4 regions of the Neobacillus camarae genome follow, and region 2 is predicted to be linked to each of the others. Evidence: riboswitches for the same ligand, from Rfam matches in the RefSeq annotation. Region 2 holds a riboswitch; each other region holds the start of a gene.
The links. Region 2 has a riboswitch for cyclic di-GMP ahead of ACY8D0_RS07765 (hypothetical protein). Riboswitches for the same ligand answer to the same signal wherever they lie in the genome.
Positions count from the first base shown of each region.

Region 1: another riboswitch for cyclic di-GMP. It lies ahead of fliM (flagellar motor switch protein FliM); the one in region 2 lies ahead of ACY8D0_RS07765 (hypothetical protein).
Region 3: another riboswitch for cyclic di-GMP. It lies ahead of ACY8D0_RS11850 (DUF3789 domain-containing protein); the one in region 2 lies ahead of ACY8D0_RS07765 (hypothetical protein).
Region 4: another riboswitch for cyclic di-GMP. It lies ahead of ACY8D0_RS09945 (DUF3789 domain-containing protein); the one in region 2 lies ahead of ACY8D0_RS07765 (hypothetical protein).

Region 1 covers NZ_JBUCKX010000002.1:889,174-894,714, reverse strand. The annotation lists gene flgB (flagellar basal body rod protein FlgB) at 1-300, opposite strand, end outside; gene fliS (flagellar export chaperone FliS) at 334-705, opposite strand; gene ACY8D0_RS11955 (flagellar protein FliT) at 719-1,078, opposite strand; partial or broken gene fliN (flagellar motor switch protein FliN) at 1,094-1,363, opposite strand; gene fliM (flagellar motor switch protein FliM) at 1,461-2,402, opposite strand; cyclic di-GMP riboswitch class I at 2,527-2,613, opposite strand; gene ACY8D0_RS11940 (flagellar hook-basal body complex protein) at 2,766-3,572, opposite strand; gene ACY8D0_RS11935 (flagellar hook capping FlgD N-terminal domain-containing protein) at 3,585-4,001, opposite strand; gene ACY8D0_RS11930 (flagellar hook-length control protein FliK) at 4,014-5,093, opposite strand; gene ACY8D0_RS11925 (glucosaminidase domain-containing protein) at 5,202-5,541, shown strand, end outside.
Region 2 covers NZ_JBUCKX010000001.1:1,686,812-1,692,352, reverse strand. The annotation lists gene ACY8D0_RS07775 (YciI family protein) at 211-507, opposite strand; gene ACY8D0_RS07770 (PAS domain-containing protein) at 698-1,582, opposite strand; gene ACY8D0_RS07765 (hypothetical protein) at 1,886-2,107, opposite strand; cyclic di-GMP riboswitch class I at 2,137-2,220, opposite strand; gene ACY8D0_RS07760 (GNAT family N-acetyltransferase) at 2,304-2,897, opposite strand; gene ACY8D0_RS07755 (DUF4097 family beta strand repeat-containing protein) at 3,021-3,980, opposite strand; gene ACY8D0_RS07750 (DUF1700 domain-containing protein) at 3,984-4,496, opposite strand; gene ACY8D0_RS07745 (sensor histidine kinase) at 4,691-5,541, shown strand, end outside.
Region 3 covers NZ_JBUCKX010000002.1:869,706-875,246, reverse strand. The annotation lists gene ACY8D0_RS11870 (flagellar hook-basal body protein) at 1-207, opposite strand, end outside; gene ACY8D0_RS11865 (YaaR family protein) at 223-660, opposite strand; gene motA (flagellar motor stator protein MotA) at 742-1,542, shown strand; gene ACY8D0_RS11855 (flagellar motor protein MotB) at 1,539-2,261, shown strand; cyclic di-GMP riboswitch class I at 2,392-2,475, shown strand; gene ACY8D0_RS11850 (DUF3789 domain-containing protein) at 2,517-2,636, shown strand; gene ACY8D0_RS11845 (hypothetical protein) at 2,769-2,906, shown strand; gene ACY8D0_RS11840 (SgcJ/EcaC family oxidoreductase) at 2,982-3,425, opposite strand; gene ACY8D0_RS11835 (SRPBCC family protein) at 3,485-3,910, opposite strand; partial or broken gene ACY8D0_RS11830 (Nif3-like dinuclear metal center hexameric protein) at 4,125-5,038, opposite strand; gene ACY8D0_RS11825 (TetR/AcrR family transcriptional regulator) at 5,395-5,541, opposite strand, start outside.
Region 4 covers NZ_JBUCKX010000002.1:460,588-466,128, forward strand. The annotation lists gene ACY8D0_RS09930 (sugar phosphate nucleotidyltransferase) at 1-349, shown strand, start outside; gene ACY8D0_RS09935 (UDP-glucose dehydrogenase family protein) at 611-1,930, shown strand; gene ACY8D0_RS09940 (VanZ family protein) at 2,142-2,588, shown strand; gene ACY8D0_RS09945 (DUF3789 domain-containing protein) at 2,866-2,991, opposite strand; cyclic di-GMP riboswitch class I at 3,042-3,127, opposite strand; partial or broken gene ACY8D0_RS09950 (YifB family Mg chelatase-like AAA ATPase) at 3,790-5,318, shown strand; gene ACY8D0_RS09955 (REP-associated tyrosine transposase) at 5,320-5,541, shown strand, end outside.

The sequences.
Region 1 (5,541 bases), on a different contig from region 2:
CAGCTGTGTCATTTCCGCGTCCAAATCGACACCGTTCCCGCTTGTGGAAAATGCAACGTCTTGTTGCTGTTCGAGCTTAGCAGTAGGAATAGCAGAGGCCGCTCCGATGGTGACATGTTTGCTATTCGTGCGTTTCCCGACAAATTGGCTTTGGACTTCTTTTTGCAGAAGCTCTTCAAAGGAAACCTTGGTTGGCTTGTACCCTGGGGTATCGGCATTGGCAATATTATTGGAAATGGACTTCTGCCGTAACATAGAGGCATCCAAAGCACTCGACATGATTCCAATCAGCTGGTTCATCTTGTCACCCTCTCTTTTTAAAATAACTGCTGATTAATTGGTCTTCATGGTTTTAATGGCATCTGACCAAGTGGTTTTCAGCCCCCGAAACATTCCTTCTATTTCATCCACTATTCCCGCATCTTTTCCAATGTTCGCTTCAATCAATCGTTGTTTCATATATTCATAGAGAGAAAAAAGAGACCTGGATACTTCATAATCCATATTCAACGTCACCATAAGCTCTGTAAGAATTTCCTGCGTTTTTATGATTAAAGAATGGGCCTTCGCAGGGTCCTTATTCTCGATGGCCACTTTTGCCTGATAGAGATTTTTGACCCCGCCATTATAGAGCATGAGTGTCAGTTCTTCAGGTTTGGCCGTTAACACCTGGTTTCTCTGGTAAATTTCGTTTAAATTCTTCATGTTTCCACACTCCTTACTTCCGCCGGTCATAAAAAACACCCTTAGGAACTGCCTGCCAATCTTCGTACTGCCTCTTGACGAATTGATTATTTTGCTCGTTCCTGTTTCGGCTGGACATTTCCCGCATCACACGCTGAAGCTCTGGTTTGATTTCCTCTTCCAGGGACAAAAGCTGGTTCAAAATCCTGCGAATGAATTCATTCATTAGTGGCTTCCCCGCTTTCTCATCCAGCCGGTTAATGGCGGTTATGCATTCTTCCCGCTGCCCGATGAGTTCCGGTACCTTCTCCTCGGCCCCCTGCTTCAGCGCCTCCAAAACCCTCACCGTTAAGTCCAAATAATGATTAAGTTGAGCCTGTTTTTCCTCATACATATGTTTGGATCCCTTTTATAAAGGTGATTGGCAAATTTCCTTAATTCTTACGCCAAAGTGCTCCTCGATGACGACCACTTCGCCCCTGGCAATCAGCTTATTGTTGACAAAAATATCAACCGGCTCCCCTGACATCTTGTCCAGCTCCACAATGGAACCGCTCGTTAATTCCAGCACCTCGCTGATTTTCATTTTGGTTCTCCCCAGTTCCACGACAATCTCTAACGGGATCTCCAAAAGGAGGTCTAAGTTCATTTGTTCTGTTTGAGGTCCTTGGTCAGGATCAGGCTCAAGCTCTGTAAACAGAAACGGCTTTTCGGCCACTTCCTGCCTGTCACCGCCAAGCAAGGCAGCCATTTCATCCTGGGTGAGTTTCCCCTGCTCAATCACGCGCCCTCTCTCCTTCCACCACATGTTCAATTTTCATTGCTACCCTGGATTTCTTCGTGCCAGGATGCGCGAAAAACTTCACTTCTTCATTGACCCTTACTTGCAAAGGCTCATCGACCAGTTGGTGCAATTGAATAACATCATTCACAGAAAGTCCAAGCAGTTCCTCAATCGTGATGGATGCCCGTCCCAATTCTGTAATAACCGGAACCGTCAAATGCTCAATCCGCCCTTGCAAAAATTCACTTTCATCCTTGTTCTTCGCCCATTTTCCATGTCCGTACCAGTTATGGGAGGACAGTTTGGGTATAAACGGCTCTAACAATATGTAAGGAATACACAAATGCATCATCTGTTCCATCTTTCCGATGGTAATCTGGAAGCGGATGACGATTACGGTTTCAGTGGGAATTCCCAATTGTAAAAACTGCGGATTGGTTTCCATATTGACATACGCAAGCGGCAGGACCATAATATCGCTCCAGGCCTTCTGAAGAATTTGGACCACGCCCTCAAGCAGGCGCTTCAATACGTTTGATTCAATCGGCGTAAGAGAAGTTCTTCCCCATTCCCCAATGGTCCCCTTACCGCCCAAAAGACGGTCAATCATGACAAACGCCATTTGCGGATTCAATTCCATCGCCATGCGGATGCCCTGCTCTCCGGATTCAAACACACTTAAAATCGTGGTATCGGGCAGCTGATTAATGAATTCCTCGTACAGCATCTGTTCCACACTGGCGGCATCCACTTGGACAAACGTCCGCAATTCAGAGGAGATAAACGAAGCAAATTGATAAGCAAAGTTCTCGTGAATTCTAGTCAGAACCCGGACCTGTTCCATTGATAACCGCAATGCTTTTTTAAAATCGTAGACTTTTGGTTCAGCTGGGCCACCACCAAAACTTAGGGAATTCGGCATACCATTGTCCATTTATTCACACCTCTTATTCCTTAAAGACTATTTAAATATGCCCACAAAAAAAGACGAGACCACCCCGAAGAATAGTCTCGTCCATAGCAAATAAACATAGATAGTTTAGGACAACAAACCTATTATCGGTAGCTGGCGAGCATACTGTATTGACAATTTAGCCCCTTTAGCTTTGCGTCACTGGGTTTCCCCAGGTTTGCCTTTATCAATTTTCGAATTATTCTAGGAAAATGATAACATTACAAATATATATTTTCAAATAAATTTTGTAGAATACCCCCATAAAATGACGAATGCGTTCGAATTATATATATTTTTGTCAAAAAAAGGAGAATATCTGGGATGATATTCTCACATTGGTGGTTATCGTTTTAAGTTTACTAGTTCCTCCAAAATGGAGTCGGACACGGTGATGATTTTCGCATTGGCTTGGAAGCCCCTTTGAGCGGTGATCATGTCGGTCAGCTCCTCTGACAAATCGACATTCGACATTTCCAGGGCGCCTGAGATAATCGAAGCATCGCTGCCCTGTTTTAGCAGACCTGCCATTCTGCGGCTGTCGGCATTTGGGGTTAACGAATATAAAGATCCTCCCGCTTTATCAAGCCCGCCTGGATTGTTTACCTCTACGGTTCCGATTTTAATAGTGGAATCTACACTGTTGCCTTTCGCATCCACCCCAATGATCTCCCCGGTGGAGTCAATGGCAAAGGAAATGTATTTATTCGGAATGGTAATTGTGGCACCTGTTTGATCTAAAACAAACAAGCCATTTTGGGAGACCAACTGATTGTTACTGTCTACTTTGAAATTGCCGGCCCGTGTTAAAAACTGTTCCCCGGCCGCATTTTGAACCACAAAGAAGCCATCTCCATCAATATAGAGGTCGGTGCCGATATTCGTTGTCGTCGGGCTTCCCGGCGTAAACACCGTATCAATGCTGCCCACTTTAGTTCCCAACCCGACTTGTATCGGATTGGTACCGCCTGAGGCGGGATTATCCTTGGGTCCAGTTGCATCCTTTACGGTCTGGCTGAAGATATCTTCAAACATGACCCGGCTTTTTTGAAATCCTACGGTATTGACGTTTGCAATGTTATTACCAATGACATCTAACTTCGTTTGAAACCCTTTAAGCCCTGATACTCCTGAATTTAATGAACGTAACATGTGGTTTTCCCCCTAGTTTTGATTGATTTCCATGGAAGTGATGCTGCTCGATACAATTTCTTGGTCACCGACTTTGTAGTAGACCTGATTGTTTTTATAATTAATCCCCGTAACGATTCCGCTCTCCTGTGCATTGGTTTCAGGATTCGTCCAGGTGACGGTATTGCCCAACACGTACGAGTGCTGACTGAGATTATTGCTTGACTCGAGGTAGGCTGTCAGCGAGTTATTTAAGTTGGACAACTGCTCCAGTACGCTGAGCTGCGCCATTTGTCCAATGAATTCCCCGTCCTGCTGCGGCTGGGTCGGGTCTTGGTTTTGCAGTTGGGTGACCAATATTTTAAGAAACGCTTCTTTTCCTAAATCTTGTTTTGCCTGGGTGCTTGCGGATGCGGTTGTGTAGTTGTTGATAGAATTAATCGTTGTCACGGCTGGTCCTCCTTAGGCAGTTGTGTTAATTTGTGAAGCCCCATCTATAGGCAAATCATATTCGCGATATTCTTCTTGGGGCTGTATCGCTTGCAGGCCGCCACGCTTTCGGGAATCCGGCTGTTGGCCTTGTCTGCCATGTGAATCTCCCCGTTGCGAGAGGGTTCCCATGAAGTTGAGGGCCGGGCTTTGGATTTGCTGGGTGATATCGATTTTGGCCACTTGCAGTCCTTGTGTTTCAAGGCTGGAGCGCAATGCTTGGACATTGGTTTCCAACAAGTCCTTACCAAGCGGCGTGCTGGTCAAGAATTCTGCGGTTACTTGTCCATCCTGAATTTTAACTTTGACCTCCACTTTCCCTAAATGCTTCGGCACCAGAGTAAAGGCCGCCTCAATTCCATCTTCGGAACCGGACACTTGGATAGCGGACTCGATAAACTGCGTGATGTCTTGGTCGAAACGATCCGCCCGTACGGTTTGAGCCGGCATGTCGGTCGGATCCCCACTAGGGGCAACCATGGCCTGAGTTGTCATTTCATTTCCGGATGACACCATCACCTGCGGTGTTAAGTTCACCACTTGAACATCATCGGTCGCCTTTTGTGGGGAGTCCCATCCACTTACATCTTCTTTAGTCTGCATTTGAAAGGGGATGGCTTCTTCTTTGTTAAGTGTCGGTTCCGCTAGGGATCTCCCATCCAATACCTGAAAGGTGCCTGTTCCCGATTGCTGTTCTCCAGTCACTCCATCTTTCGTTTGAAGTTCCATAGCCGGTATGTCGGGGTGTTCAGGTAACAAGGCAGCTGGGATATCTCCTGTTGTCACTACTACCGGTTGAAGCAATCCCTCCTGATTAGATTCAACATCGGGATTTCCCGCATTAGGACAAAGCTGATTTATGCGGCCTGCCTGTTGAAGGAACGGGAACAGCAGCAATTGAGGTAGGTCTGCATTTGGCTCACTTTCCGGTTCTTCCTCCTGGCTGGACAATTGGAGCAACAGATCAAAAGCAGCAGTCGGTTCTCCCTCTTTTCCAGTTGTTTTACTCGGCTGTTTGCTGAGTTGATTCTGTATTGCTGCAAGCTGGATCACTTTTTTCACCTACTTTTTAACAAATAAGTATTTTTTTAGAAAAGTTATTTTCATAGAGGTATAATAGAGATAAAATAAAAACAAACACGTGATAAGGAGACGACAGCTATGAATATCGGAAATCTGTCCACCAATTGGTTGCTTTACAAAACCATGATGGACATTTCACGTATCGGACAAAGTCCATCAACCTCTCTATCCGGCTTGAACAGCAGTTCGTTTGAACTTCTGTTGCAGCAAGCTCTCCTGCAAGCTGAACTCAATCAAACTAGCAATTCGGATATTTCTTCATTGCTATTTTCCGGCTTGAATTCCTACACGGCCGGTGATGTATCCGAACCTTTGCAAGCAACAACCGGTACAGAGTTAAATACTGCCGCAATCGATGCTGATGCCCTGAACTCTTATTTAAAAGGTGTGTTGCAAAATACCGGGCAATACTTCGCCG
Region 2 (5,541 bases):
AAAATCCATAACCATTGTTATAAAAGGATAAGGAAGATACCAAATCATAGGTGAATTGGTCTGCTATTATAGTATGCCATTTCGAATGTTCTCCACAGAAACGGAACTACTTATTTTTTGAGTCAGTCTTCAATATTTCCAGATCATATATGAAATGAATCCACCGTAAAAAACCAATAACTTATAAAACAATTCCGTTGTCCTTAACCCTTATAATTTGTTATTGATAAGTGAAACTCTATACGGATGAATTTCTGCCGTCATGATTCCCTGTAAGACAGATGGGTCATTTTCCATCATTTTATAAGCGGCTTCCATGGATTCAACCTGAAAGACAACAATGCCGAATGCACCATCTAGACAAGGTCCCGCCAAAATTAGCTTGCCTTCATCTAAAAGGCCTTGAAGATACTCAAAATGATGTCCCATGATTTCTGATTCTTCCTTTGTCATGGTTTCCAAAAAATCTGGCCGTGTTGGTTTGATTAAGTATACAAATTGTTCCATCCTAGTTACTCCCCTAATTCATCAGTTATTTAATAAAAAAATTCGACTTATTCGCGTCCATTTCCTTTATTAAAACGCCCACAAAAAAAGCAGGCATACTAGCCCGCCAATTTTCCGTATCCTATTAATTTATTGCTTTCGTCAAACGGTTTTTATCGATTTTGGCTTTTGGAATATCGACGAGTCCTTGTTAGTTATGAGAACCATTCAAACCTTTCGCCTGATTTTTGGCACGATACATCGCCGAATCCGCATTTTTTATCAGCTCTTCGACCGTTTCCCCATCCTCTTGAGAAAATGCCACACCAATACTTGCTGCAATGCAAATCGTATGGCCCGATATTTTAAATGGTTCGGAGATTACCTCCTTAATCCGCTCAACTAGAGAAGTAAAATCAGCCCGGCATTTAACATCCGCTTGAAAAACCGTGAACTCGTCACCACCCCAACGGGCGGCAAAACCCTTGTCTCCCACTGCGAATGTCAACCTTTTTGCCGCTTCTATAAGAAGTTGGTCACCAATATCGTGGCCAAAAGTATCGTTGACGTGCTTAAAACCATCCAAATCAAGCAACATCAGTCCATGACATTCACTTTTAGATTCCTCTAAAAGTAGACGGAGGCGTCTCTTAAACAAACGCCGATTTGGCAATTTAGTTTCACTGTCATGATAGGCATAGTAGGCAATTGTCTCGTCTGTTTCTTTACGGTCTGTAATGTCCTGCCCCACCCCAATGGTTTGTATGATATCTCCTGAATGGTTGCGGATATATTGAGCTGTAGTCTCATACCACCGATATTCTCCATTTTTATGCCGAACTTGACCGGTAAATCGTACCGTATCCTGATCGACGTACAACGAATCGCGATGCTCTAGAAATTTTGTATTGGTTCCAGGGTGGTTAAAAGATGCTGCGGGTTTCCCAACAACTTCATCTGGAGTATATCCAAGTAATGCCTTCACATTGGGAGAGATATAAGTGAATACTCCATCAGCTGAAATAGATGAGATAATGTTTAGGGACTTTTCTGATATTAACGAGAACATTTGCTGAATATCCGATATTTCCTGCATGTTAACTAGACTCCGATTAAATTTGATTCTACCATTATATTTCATCTTATAACGTAAAACAAAGGATATTTTTTCCCGATCCTAGTATCCGGGTGATTTCACTTTCGATTGAAATTTCTCCATGTTGAGCTTCAGTAATTTTGTTCCCATCTCCATTGCTCCAGAAGAAATGTCCAAACAAAAAAGTGCAGCGGCTATAATAAACCATTGCACTTTTTTGTTAATTTAAGCTTATCCAAGCCTTGTTTAAGACTGCCATTTGCATTTTTGGTTCCGGAGCTATTTTTCTGCCAGATCAGATAGTTAACTTAGAATCCCTTTACTTAAGCGAAAAACGCTTTTTTTATTATCATACCATTCTAAGGCGACCAAAAATAACCTTCTTACCAATAATTCTTCTTCCAAAACTTTTACATCATGATCATACTTTTCCAGTATAGAATTAACATATAACTCTACTAGATTTTCATCACTTAGTACTCTAACATCAAAATATGGTTCTTGTTCATAAGCAAGAGCTGCCACAAAGATACACCCCTAAAATATGTTCTATTTTAGGCAACTCAGCCGTCATAGTGTAACACCTTAGACCTGAAGCTTTGCGTCCCAATCTTTCGAGTGGTTTGCCTTTTTCTATTAAAATAATTATTTTATTATTAAAATTATATTACATTTTTACAATAATTGAAAACAAAAATTCTAAAAAAGTGTTAATTAGTAATCAATATTTTTTCTCTAATAAATACATCAATCTTTCTTTTACTGACTCCCATTCATCATCCACTATACTGTAGAATATATTGTCGTGTATGGTACCATCTGGTTTGATTCTATGTTTTCGAAAAGTTCCCTCTTTTGTTGCCCCTATTCGCTCGACTGCCTTTTGAGATCGTAAGTTTTGTCCACTAACCGAAAATTGAACCCGAATGACGTTTAGTTCTTCAAAGCAATACTTTAATAATAAATATTTGCATTCTGTGTTTACGTTGGTTCTCCAAACTTCTGGTGAAAGCCAGGTCCAACCGATCTCCACATTGCGATTAACCAAATCAATATCACCAATTCTAGTCGTTCCGATTATTTTTCCTGTCAGTTTATCCTTTATAACAAAAGGGATTTGCTTTCCTGCCTTTTTGTTGTCCATCGCTGTCATTATTATTTGCTCTAGATCCTCCACTGTTTTCACTTGCCGCCAGGTATATTCCCAAATATCAGGACTATTTAAAGCCTCAAATAATGGTTCCTTATACTTAACTTTTAGTGGAATAAGAGAAATGGACTCCCCATTTAAGATTATTTCTGTTTCCAATAGCATCCTCTCCCTTTATAGGGAATTAATTTCGCCACTCTATGAAACAATACCTGCTTACACCAGCTGCTCAGTTCACACAAAAAAACCGGCTTACTGTAAAAGCCGGATTTAATGGTTGAGCAGGTATCATCGAATAGTAAAATCACCTGAACTTGTTCTCGCTGTTAATGTAACCTTGCCGTCTCCGATTTTTCCAACGATTCGATGTTCTGACTTCTCTGAGTAATTCATCTCGTCTAAATGGGCTATTCCATCACCTGAACTCGTTTTGTAATCCACTTTCAATGAGGTCGGTGATTTGGTGAAACTCACATCGATATCACCGCTGCTAGCTTCCAACTCGACATTCCCCTTCATTTCTTTCATTTTTGCAACAATGTCTCCAGAAGAAGTATTCATCTTGATGTCCTCGGATACCGTATTCCCTGATACAATATCACCACTGCTAGTAACTAAATCAGTTCCCTTGGCCTCGTTATTGTTTATCGTAATATCGCCGCTGCTTGTTACAAACTCCATTTGATTGGAGCGATTTTCAGAAGCCACGATGTCTCCACTAGATGCATGAAGCACAAAATGATCTTCGGCCACTGCGTCTGTAGCTTTAATATCCCCTGATTGTGTTTCAATCGTTATGACTTTTCCTTGAATTTCCTCTAAGTTTATATCACCGGATGCCGCCTTGATTTCAATCGAATCATAAACTTTTTCTGGCACTTTGACATTTAGTTCTACCTTGGTAAAGTTAAACATCATAAATTGAAACTTATCTTCCTTATCCATTGTGATTTTAAGGGTATTGCCGTCTTTGGCCATATCTAGCTTATAAAGATTTTTACTCTTTTTCCCTGCTTTTCCTGAAAATTCTGCTTCAATCTTATCTCCGTTAGTTGACACAAGCTTGACATCGACAGTTGGTGATTCAATGCGTACATTTCGGATTCCTTCGGCTGATGCCTCTTTTGATTGATGAACACCCACAGAACTGAATGTAAATGCCTCCGCACCGGAAGTGTTGATGGACATAATCACACCAACCACTCCAATTATTACTAATGCTAACGCCCCGTACATTAATTTTCTCATTTTTTATTCTCCTTTTATTAGTCTACTATTCCAGTTTACGTATTTACTTAAAAGCTTGTAGAAACCTTTCCCAGCTATAGCCATACCTGCTCCGAGAGCCACTCCTACTCCGCAAACAATCAACGATAAAAATAACTCGAAGTTTGTAAATCCGCCCATAAACACCTGTGTCAGGACAAATAGCGGGGATAATACAAAGCAAATTGCTACGATGCATAGTGACAAATAAACTCCAAAAATCGCAAGTACAGGACCTAATACAAAAATGAGATTAAAGAAAAATAAACTGAGGGATGCCAGAATGATTCGACCCATATTACGGTAAGGATCTTTTTCAGTATCGCTCGGCAACGGATAGGTATCTTCTAATGTCGCGGATAATTTGGGGTCCGCTAATCGATTTTCATTTGCCACTTCCATTAGATCCTTATATAGTTCAACCAGTTTTACCCGGTCCTCAAGCGGCAGCCCTTTTAATCGCTCATCTAACTCTTGGAGCATTTCTTCTTTATTCATGTTCTTCGTTCCTTTCTTTACCCTATGGCCTTATCATACAAAGAAAAAGTCATATGACCGTAGTGCAGCCAGTCATAAAATAAAGCTAATTACAGCCTTTTTAATAAAATTCTTTATTTTTAGGCTATGACTAATGTCCAAATTCTTGTAAGATAGGTAAGGATAGGTAAAAAGTATCAGGGGTGGGGCGTAACATGAAGACAGACCATAATTGGATCTGGGTGGACTGGTTTATTTTTTTCCTAAGACTATGCTGGTATCTTTCTGGTGTTCTTTACTTTATTCTTCATAGGGAAGAATCAGGAGGGTTATCTTTTTTCGTTTTTATCGGTATATTAACAGTTTCCTATATTGTCCCCCATATTTTTTGGAGGCCCGGCTACAAAAATCCGATCTTCTACCCTGTTGCCGAACTGATAGTGACAGGCGGAGCTGCCATTTATTTTAATATCGTGCGACAATTTGACCTTGGCACCTCTACCGTCATCATGACTTTCTTAATGATCGGTTACCTTGCCACCAAACAGACGGCGAAGTGGACCTTTCCCTTATTTTTTATTGTCTTCCCGATCCCGCGTTTATGGACTACTGACACAGCCACCTATCTGATGCAGTACATCGATATCTTTATCTTTTTCGGCTTTGGGGCCTGTTTTAACTATGTCATTCAGTCGCAGCAACGGACCAAACGGATGATCGAAGAAAATAGTAAACAATATAAATTAATCCAAGAGCAATATCGGGTGCTTCAGCAATATGCCGAGCAAATTGAGAAGGTCACGCTGCTTCAAGAACGGAACCGGCTGGCTCAAGAGCTGCACGACACGATTGGCCATCATTTTACTTCAGTTACTGTTGGACTAGATGCGGTATCGTATTTGCTGGAAACCGATGTGGAGAAAGCAAAAAAGAAAATAGAAATGCTAGCGAATGTTTCTCGTAAAGGCTTAGATGATATTCGAAAGCACATTCATCAAATTGCGCCAGAGGAAAATGAAGAGCGATTGTCTTTCCTTTTACATCAGATTGCGGCTAATTTTAAAGA
Region 3 (5,541 bases), on a different contig from region 2:
GACCCCCATGGATAAAGTCCCAATTTTGGGTGCCATCCCTGTATTTTGATTGATGCGCGACAGCAGCATTTCCGGAAATGACCGCAATGGGCTGCTGTCCTGTTTAAAACCGGGCGTTTCCGCGTTTGCTAGATTATTCGTCAACGCATTTTGTCTTCTTTGCAGCGCAATCATGCCGGATGCGGCCGTATCAATCCCTCTCAGCATATTCTCAGTCCTCCCTTATGTATATAAATTGACCAACAATCCCTTTACTTCGCCGATGGTCTTTAACAGCTCCACCGATGAGGTTTGTTTTTCCATGACCTGTTCCGAAATTTTAATCAACTGCTGGTCAACTTGTTTAATAATTTTCAGCTTCTTATCTCGTCCATTGGATTGAAAATGCCGATACTCTTCTAAGGAATAACCGTTCTGCACGACCTCTTTTAAAAAATCCTGGATGCTTTGTTTATAGTCAAGCAAATCCTTAACGGATTGGGAGGCAGCAAGGCGGCTTCCGTTTTGGTCCAGCTGTTTCAGAAGCGTCTGCAGGCGTTCCCCGGTGAAATCGTGCTGTGTTTCATGAAAAACTTGCTGGAAAGCAAGGGAATCCTTTCCCTTTTCCCGGACAGATACAAAGCGTTCCTGGCTGACTCCATGGGTCTGTTGGATCTTCATTCGAGGCACCCCTTTCGCAAAGTACACGGAGCAATTGCTTTTGATAAAACTACACTAAAGAATAAACCAAAGGAGAAAATTATGTCTAGTATTTTTGGAATTTTATTAGCACTGCTCGTCATCGGAGTCGGAATGATTTTAAAAGGCGCGCCGCTCACGGCTTTGAACAACCCTGCGGCATTTTTGATTATTTTTGGCGGTACCGTTGCCGCCTTGTTGATTGCGTTTCCGTTTCGCGAAATCAAGAATTTCCCGAAGTTGCTGAAAATTGCCCTGTTTGAACCGAAGCTCCCTTCGAAAGCAGAACAGGTAAAGATTTTAATCGAATGCGCGGAAGTTGCCAAACGGGAAGGATTTTTGGCACTGGAGGAAATGGCCGAATCCGCAGATGACCCTTTTTTCAAGAAAGGATTAGAAATGATTATTGACGGGTATGAAACTGAATTTATCGAGGAAGTGTTAATGGAGGAGATAGAAGCGATTAGTCAGCGCCACAAGACAGGTGCGCTGATTTTTTCACAAGCAGCCACTTATGCTCCGTCACTTGGGGTGCTTGGTGCCGTCGTCGGTTTGATTGCCGCTCTCGGTTCGTTATCGCAAATTGAAAAAATCGGCCATTCCATCGCCGCTGCCTTCATCGCCACCCTGCTCGGGATTTTTTCCGGATATGTGCTGTGGAACCCGCTAGCCAACAAGTTAAAGCGGCTGTCCAAACAGGAGCAGGAATTAAAGCTTTTAATGGTTGAGGGGCTATTGTCGATTTATCAAGGAGTGCTCCCAAGCGCTTTAGAGAAAAAACTGTCTGTCCATATTCCACCCTCCGAACGAAAGGCCTTAGAAAAACAACAACCTGGGGAGGACTTGGAGGAGAGCATGGCATGAAAAGACGGCAGCGGGTGTTTGACAACGAACACGAAGAACATACGGACGAGTCCTGGCTGATCCCCTATGCGGATTTGCTTACATTACTGCTGGCGTTATTTATTGTGCTGTATGCGGCCAGCACGATTGACAAAGAGAAATATCAATCCATCATGGAATCGTTCCAGTCGGAACTGACGGGAACCCAAATTGAGGAGAAAAAAGCCGGACTGTCTCCTACACTCCCTAAAGCGGATGCCGAACAGGAAGAGACCGGAGAAAACAATGACAAAGAACTCAATGTGTTAAAGCAGCAGTTGGAAAGTTACATCAACGCCAACAATCTGCAAAGCTCGGTTACGCTTCAGGAAACAGAAAAAGGAATCGAGGTGTCCCTAAAAGAAGTGGTGTTGTTTGATTCCGGACGGGCGGAATTGAAGGAGCGTTCGTATCAGACTCTAAACGGAATTGTCGGCCTGATCAATACGGTGCCTAATCCAATCAATATTGAAGGGCATACGGATAATGTGCCGGCCCACAATACGAGTTATGCTTCCAACTGGGAGCTTTCCGCGGCGCGTGCCGCAAGCGTGCTTCACTATTTTGAGACCCAGCAGGTAGCCCCAAGCCGGATGCAGTTTTCCGGATATGGTGAATTTAAGCCCCTTTATCCCAATGACTCAGACGAGCATCGCCAGGCCAACCGCCGGGTGACCATCGTAATTCTGCGCGGCAGCTGATGATGGCTGCCGCAATTTTACTTGTGTAGGAATTATTTTTTAAAAAGTTGTTATTTGAACCCTAAACTTTTTGGAGAAGGATGCCGATATAAAAAATAACAGGTAAATACTGTTAATCACATTCATAACTCGTACGAAAGGGCAAAATGACCGAAAGGTGATGGCGCAAAACTACAGGGGCTAAGGCGCAACGCTATGCTAGCCAGTTACCGAATATGAACCTTCCTGCGATTTATGTAAAACGGAGGGAACACAATGTTTGCTTTTGCTGCAGGTTTAGTGACGGGGTCCTTTTTCATGCTAGTAATTATGAGTCTAATGACAGCTGCCAAAGAGGCAGACCGCCATATCGAATTATCTGTAACGAAAGAATAGTGACATAGACCCTAACACAATCCTCCGTTTAGGGTCTATTCATTTTTTTATAACGGCTGTGTAAAAAAGCGCATTGGGGCGGAAAAAAGCAAGCAAGCCTAACACAGCCTCATCATAAAGGAGTAATGTTTTATGTCAAAAAGTTTATGGACCACACCGGAAGAATATGTCCGGAGGAAACGGTTAAAAAAGAAGGCAGCCTATGTGTTTATACTGCTTGGCACCGCAGTCCTTAGTACACTATTGACCTTGCTGACAAACCAATATTGAGAAAAACAGGGGAAGTGAATAGCACTTCCCCCTTTGCTTCCCTAGACCGATAAAAGTAAAAAGCTCACTTCCGTTTTATGACAACAACTCCCTCAATTCATTTGTCATTTGCTCCACCAACTCGGGTCTTCCATGAAATTGTGCCGGTGTATTTTGAAACAGTTGAATACGCCATACTCCATCCATCTTTACCAATACCAAAGTTTGATGCGCATTTACATTGGGATTGAGATCCGTTTGCTGAGGGGGCACCATACCAGCAATGGCCCTCAAAATAGCAATATCAGGACTAAGAAACTGGATATGCTTCACTTTGCTGATATATCGGGCAGTTAAATGATGCTCAAAAATGGGCGCTACATGCGCAAAAATTTCCTGATTGCCAATAACTTGGCTTCCATCAAACCCAATCATCTCTCCATCCTTAGCGAATAACTTGGCCATATCACGTGCATTCCGATGATTCCAAGCATCTAAAAGCTCAGTATATACTGTTTTTACTATGTCTATTTTTTCCATATAGATTTTCTCCTCATCCGTATTTAATTTCTATTAAGAAAAAGGATGCATCCAATAGATTATCCTTCGATATAGTGAGGAAGCTTTTCTTTGACGATTTTCTCCCAGCCGCCGTCCATCACTCCACGAATGACTGTGTGCGGTTGCCCAAATTCCGTGGTTTTTTCTGCATCCCATCCAGAATGAATCAAGGTAAACTCCGTGGCCGCCTCATCTACCTTTTTCAATTCAAATTCAAGATGCCAGTCTTTTCCCCAGTTGAAACCAATCTTATTTGGAGGGTCAAGCTCGGTAATTTTACAAGGAGAATCCCCGAATGGCCCTGCTTGAAGAACGAACTCATGGCCCATGAGCGGTTCAAGGGTACTAGGCATCCACCAAGCAGCTATGCCTTCTGATGTTGAAACGGCCTTCCATACCTTTTCAATCGGTGCTTTCAGTACCATCGTTTTGCGGATTTCCGGTAGTGTTTCATTTATTTCCATTCCTTAATACCTCCAAATCTATATAACACCTTTTAATGTCACTAGTTATAATAACACCTTTTAGTGTTATGTCAAATAGTTTCCCTTTTTCAACGAACTCACATGCAATCAATCCATCATATCATTTGCAAAAATGGCTTAATAAACACAACAGGGCAGCATAATGACTAGAAGCCCAAATCAAAAGATCTAACTCTCATTTCACAGCTTACCTTTATAACCACCATTTTTCCTGTGGGATTAAAACTGTTTCAATAGGAAAGTTTTTCTCGAACCATTCCTTCATTAATGTCCTATGAACAAGATATTCCGATGCGGAATGGGAAACGCCGATTAAAGACATCGAAGTATTCGAAGCGTAGTCCATCATTTGTTTGTATTTTTTTTACCATATTCATTATCAATATGACAATGGATTTCGCCCGTAATGTAAGCTTGAACACCATTCTCTTCCGCTTCTTTCATCCAATCCACTACATCACCACATCCAGCAACAATCGCAACCCTTTGAATATCTGCCAATTTTTGACCTTCAAAATCAACATAAGGAATTTCAAAGATTTTCTCTAAAGTGGAAATCAGCTTGTCAGAGTTTGTTTTTTCGATATTAGCATATAGGACATATTCATTTTTTGCCTGCAATGATGCATCAACAAGGATTTCGGCATTTAGCCTTTTGGCCATGGCTATATTTGTGCCCAATTGTTTATGACAATCCAATGGGATGTGGCAAGTATAAACGGACAGGTTTTTCTCTTTCATTTGTTGAATGTATTTTTCTTTAATTGGCACAAAACCTTGTCCCCATTCCCCTTTTGGGTCCCCACACTCCATCAATAAGGGATGGTGCATAAAAAGGAAGTCACCGCTTTTGCTTTCTTCTATAAACCGTTTCAATACTTGGTCTGTAGGGAACACAGCTAGAAAAATTTTCTCTACATTTGTATCCCCTTTTAACATGAGGCCATTAAATAATTCCACAAAGTCTTTTTCAAAGGCTGCTTTCCAATCAAAATTTAAAGGTTCATAAACTCTTGGTATGAATCGACTGAAAGATGCATCCTTTCCATATGATTTTATATCAAGTTCATCATCTAACTTAGACACTATTTCCTTGAGCTCAACCATAAAATAACTCCCCCAGATGGTTTTTAAGTTTTTTATTTTTTAATATAATTTTTCACTTAATGATAGAAAAATCTTAACATAAATTCTCCTTTTCCTTATATAAAATCACTTCTGTTGTTTTAAACTTGATTATTCTATAACACAGAAAAACGCATTAGAATTCGTCTTAGAATCCTAATGCGTTTTTACTTGTAATTAGGTTGGTAATTTGTACATATAAAGTGAACTCGTTACACTTATCACACGTGTTACCATTCACCAAGGGTGTTTGCATCCATTTTATATGCTAGTTTTGAGAGAATGGTCATTCATCAAGGGGAAAAACTCTAACCTTGCATTTTGAGGTTTAGTGTTTTTTATTTTGTGAGGATTCCGTTTAGGATGGTTTGGATAAACTTTTTCCCTTCTTTAACAAGATCCAACTCGTCGCCAAACAATGCCCAATCATACAGCGTGCCTCTCATGCAGCGAGTAATTAACATGGTAATCTCTTGGGCTGATAA
Region 4 (5,541 bases), on a different contig from region 2:
GGATTATACCCAATATGATGACGGAAACGAAATGGTTACAAAACGAATATGCATCCATGAAGGAAAAAATTCCAGCTATCATTACCACAATTTACGGGATGAAGTTTGGACGATTGTCCGTGGAGAAGGTGAATTAGCCCTAGATGATTATATTACTCGTGTGAAAGCAGGGGACATTATTCATCTTCCAGCAGGAAAAAAACACGGCATTAAAGGACTTTCGGAGTTAGAATTTATTGAGGTCCAAACGGGAATGGGGATTAGTGAGGAAGATTTCACTCGCCTTTACTTTGAATGGGATGATGTCATTAATCATTTTAATAAGTCAAAAGCAAAAGTGATCTTATAAAATAAGGGAGGGACTAAGTTCTTTCCCTTTTTATATTAATCTATCCTGGAACCAATGATTTAAAACTTCCAAGTACATTGAATCAATTGTATAGAAATCCTTGTTCAGAAATGTGGAAGTTTCGTAGCTATTATATAACTCTGCTAAAGTTAGGTTATTAATAATATTTGTTATTTTTTTGTTTGATTTAATTTGTATTCTAAAATGTGAATTGAACCCATCTGGATTTTTTTACTTACTCTAGTAAAGGTGGAATTTAAATTGAAAATTGCTGTAGCTGGAACTGGTTACGTCGGCTTAGTAACAGGTGTGTGTTTAGCTGAAAAAGGGCATTCTGTTTCTTGTGTTGATATAGATAAGAAGAAAGTTTCCTTGATGAACTCTGGTGTTTCCCCTATTTATGAACCAGGTTTAGATGAACTAATGGTAAAAAATATGAATAAACTGACCTTCACCACTAATTATAAGGAAGCATATAAAGATGCTGATGTAATTTTTATTGGAGTTGGAACCCCTGAAAAGCATGATGGTTCTGCTAATTTATCGTATGTGTATGCAGTTGCGGAACAAATTGCCCAAAGCATTGAGAAAGACTGTGTAGTGGTTGTGAAATCAACTGTACCGATTGGAACAAACGATAAAGTGGAGGACTTGATTAAAAACAACCTTGCTCATAACGTTAAGGTATCAGTTGCTTCCAATCCCGAGTTTTTGTCACAGGGTACAGCTGTACGGGATACCTTGCACGCATCTAGAATTGTTATTGGAGTAGAAAATCAGGAAGCTGGAGAAGTACTGCGGGAAGTATACAAAGATTTTGAGGCACCTATTGTCGTAACGAATCGCAAAAGTGCCGAAATGATTAAATACGCATCTAATGATTTTCTAGCCCTTAAGATTTCTTTTATTAATGAAATTGCTAACCTTTGTGAAATCATTGGTGCGGACATTGATGATGTTGCGCTTGGAATGGGGTATGACAGCCGTATCGGGAATAGATTCTTAAATTCAGGAATTGGTTATGGTGGATCTTGTTTCCCGAAGGATACAAAGGCTTTACACTGGCTGGCTAACTTCCATGATTATGAGTTGAAAACAATTAAGGCTGCAATTGATGTAAACGAAAACCAAAAACTCAAATTAATTAAGAAGTCTCGTAAGTATTTTGATAGTTTAAAAGGATTGAATATAGCCGTTCTTGGTTTAACGTTCAAACCCGGTACGGATGATTTAAGAGAGGCACCATCTTTAGTTAATATCCCTATTATGCTGGAGGATGGCGCTAATGTTAGAGCATGGGATCCTGTAGGCGTGGATAACTTTGAGAAGAAATACCCTAACGAGATTACTTATTGCCCAACTATTGAAGAGACAATTAAAGATGCTGATGTCTGCTTTATCTTTACGGAGTGGGATGAGGTCAAAGACTTTGATCTATCACAATATAGCAAGTTAATGAAGAACCCTATCATTCTTGATGGTCGTAATTGCTATGATTTAACAAGTGCGAAGAAAGCTAAAATTGTTTATGATTCCATTGGTAGAGAAACAGTAAATACATTAGAGGTTTCACTGGTATAATACTTTAGTGAGCCTTGGAAGAAATGATGAGAGGGAGGAGATTTAAGTCCTTCCTCTTTTTGAATTACAACTTTATACATTACATAGATAATGAAATTCTTTTTTTAACAGCCCAGATAAACGTAGGTCTCCCTGTATGAAGGCCTGTTGGCTGTTTATAATATGATGATGGGGGATTAGATTCCCTGTTTGGCAACAAGGGGGAAGTGTAGTGACGAAGCAGAAGAAGTGGGCTAAAGGGGCGATTGTATGGATGATATGTATCTTTTGCTTTACGCAGCTGCCCTATTTTACAGGGGAAAACACCTCTAAAGCAATCCACAAGATAGTGGAAACGGAACATAAGGCAATCAGTACACCAAGTGCAGACAATCAGGAGGTTGGTATTTTAAACCTAATGATGAGAAAATCAACCCATTTTCTAGTGTTCGGATTTCTTGCATTTTTATTGTTTAAGTCACTGGGTGTAAAACGATTCTCTTATTTCTTGGCATGGCTAATTACCTTCTTTTACGCGATGACGGATGAATACCATCAATCGTTTATGCCAGGAAGAGTCTCTTCTTTTAGGGATGTTTTAATCGATTCATTTGGTGCCTTTATTTTCTTGACGATAACCTATTTGGTAAATAGACGAATAAAGGCAAGGACTCGTTAACCGGTACTTATTCAAACTCGGCTGCCACGAATGAGTGGCAGCCGAGCCTTTTCTATGTATATAAATTATAAGATAAAATGCAATATGATCCTCAACCAGCCGAAAAACGCTAACCACAATGGAACACTTAGAGAAGTGCCCCATACTAACCCAACTAGAAAATTCCCTTGCTCGTCCATCGAAATCAACTCCCATATAGGTTGGTTTCAATTCTTTTAGCTACGCCATAATTTGTAACCGTTTTCATTAATGTGTATACATTGAGTCGATCTACAAATCAGTTTAAATTCTGGTTATAGAATTTTTCTAGTTGCTGGTCACCATTTTTTGCTGCCATCATAAGACTCATGATCAAAACAATGAAAGTGGACCCGACAAGTAATCCTGCAAGAAAATATAACATAGTACCCCTCCTGAACTTTTTAAACCCATAATTCGCAGGAAGGCTTCATATTCGGCACCTGGCTGGCATAGTTTCAAGAACCGTAGCCCCTATAGTTTTGCGCCACCATCTTTCAACGGCTTTGCCCTTTCGTACGAACTATGTCTATTACAATCATATTATACCATATCTTGCTAATGCTAAATAGCAAATAAACTATTAACAAAGGGCAAACCAAAAAAACAGGAGAATATAAACGGTAAAGAAACAAAAGGCCCAGCAGTCTGTTAATCATGGCTTTTGTAAAGGAGGATTAGCTACAGCAAGAAAGGTGTTACAACTACATATTTCGGTGCCTGTCACCGCCCGAAGTTTGTCGAGATTTGTAGAATGAAAGTTTGTTATTTTTCAATATGCAGTAATCGCCGTGGAATTATACCATGGTATAATTCCACGGCGATTACTGTGATTCCTTCTATATATAAAGGGAAAATATAAAAAATTTGCTATTCCAAAATGGCCGGAAGTTGACGGATTGCCTGTCCGGTATTAGACGGTTATAAAATTCCGGTGCCTGTCACCACCCTGTCACCACCCGAACAATGCGAATTTTGTCGAAGAATGCATGGTTGCTAGCTGTACGGGAAGTGGTAGAATGGGGGTGTAGTCTTAGGTTGCCGTATATAGTATTCCTCAACTGATTTTCTCCTTTCTAACGATTCCTATCATTTTTTCTCACTCTCTTCACTAATTAGAATTCCCATTGCTATTTGCAGGTTACAGATTTAAGAATACGAGGCTTTTCCAGGAGGTTGTTTTATGACTGTGAAGGTGTCAAGTATTGGCTTAAAAGGGTTAGAAGGCTACTGCGTTCAGGTGGAGGTGAGGATTACGCCTGGCACGGAGTCAATGGTGATTGTTGGGTTGCCTGATGCCTCCGTTAAGAGTCACGGGAGCGGGTAATTGCGGCACTGAGCCGGTTTGATGCCGACGTGACGGACCAAAAGGTGGTGGTGAATCTTTCGCCAGCGGAACAGAAGAAAAATGGACCGTTGTTTGATTTGGCGATTGCCATTGCCGCTTTAAAAGAGCTGAATTTTATTAAAGGCGAGATTCCTTTGGATACGGCGTTTATTGGCGCTCTGTCTCTTGATGGGACAGTGGTAAAAGCGGAAGGGATGCTGCCGGCATTGACTGCGGCAAAAAGCCTCGGACTCAAAAAGGTTTATTTTCCTTTTGACCCATCCATTCCCATCCAACTGCTGCAAGGACTAGACTGTCGGGTGGTCCAACATATTGAAGAAGTCGTACAGCATTTAGAGGGGCAGGAAAGTTTGACATTGATTCCAGCGGCGGTCTCTGAGGCTCCTATACCACAGTTTTCGCATCGTCCTTTAAAGGATTTCGCCCATGTAATCGGTCATGAGCAGGCGAAGCGGGCTCTGATGATTGCTGCGGCTGGCGAGCATAATGTGTTAATGAGCGGTCCGCCTGGCTGTGGGAAGAGTTTGCTGGCGGAAACCTTTCCATCAATTCTGCCTTCGCTGACCAATCAATCCCAGCTCGAAGTTATGAGCTTATACCAATTGGCGGGTGAGAAATTAATCCATCCTACCCCGTATCGTCACCCCCATCATTCGGCATCATCTGTTGCGATTATTGGCGGCGGATCCACACCTCGGCCGGGAGAGATTTCTTTGGCCCATCATGGAGTTTTATTTTTAGATGAGATAGCAGAGTTCCCCAAAAAGACACTGGATATGCTGCGGCAGCCGCTGGAGACAGGCGAGGTGACGATCAGCCGGGCCCATTCCACGGTGACCTATCCTTGTTCCTTTATCCTGATCGGTGCCATGAATCCATGCCCCTGTGGATACCTTGGCTCCGCCAGCCACTATTGCACGTGTTCCTCCAAACAAATCCAAGCCTATCGAAATCGTTTGTCAGGTCCAGTGTATGACCGGATTGATATCCTTTTATCCTTAAAGTCGGTTAACCTTAATCAATCCATCATTCGGAACAAGTCTTCCAAGGAAATCAAGAAATTGGTGGAATTGGCTCGTGAACGCCAATACGAGCGTTATCAGCAAGAAGTTACCAATGCGAAGGTGCCAGTTGAGATTCTGTTGGAGACGTGCCGAATATCGAGTAACCAGCAAAACATGCTGACAAATGTGGTAGCCAAGCAAAATTGGAGCAATCGGGTGCAAATCAAAATCCTTAGGCTGGCCAGGTCGATATCCGATTTGGCGGGGGAAGCAGAGATTTCCGACCAAGCCATCTGGGAAGCAATGGCGCTAAGGCGCTGGAGCTACCAAAAACAACAGAGTGTCGCGAGGGAAACTTGATATGTCACGTGAGAAGCGTATCTGGATCCCCCATCGGTTTTATCATATCGTCTGCAGGGGCAATCGTCGTGACCCGCTGTTTCGTAACGCATCTGATTTTGAGGCCTTTCTCCATATCCTCAGTCAACTCCATCGGGACTATCGATTCGAAATCGCCTCCTATTGCTTGATGACCAACCATTATCACTTGCAAATCCGTAGCTCGGAGGTGTCACTCTCCAAA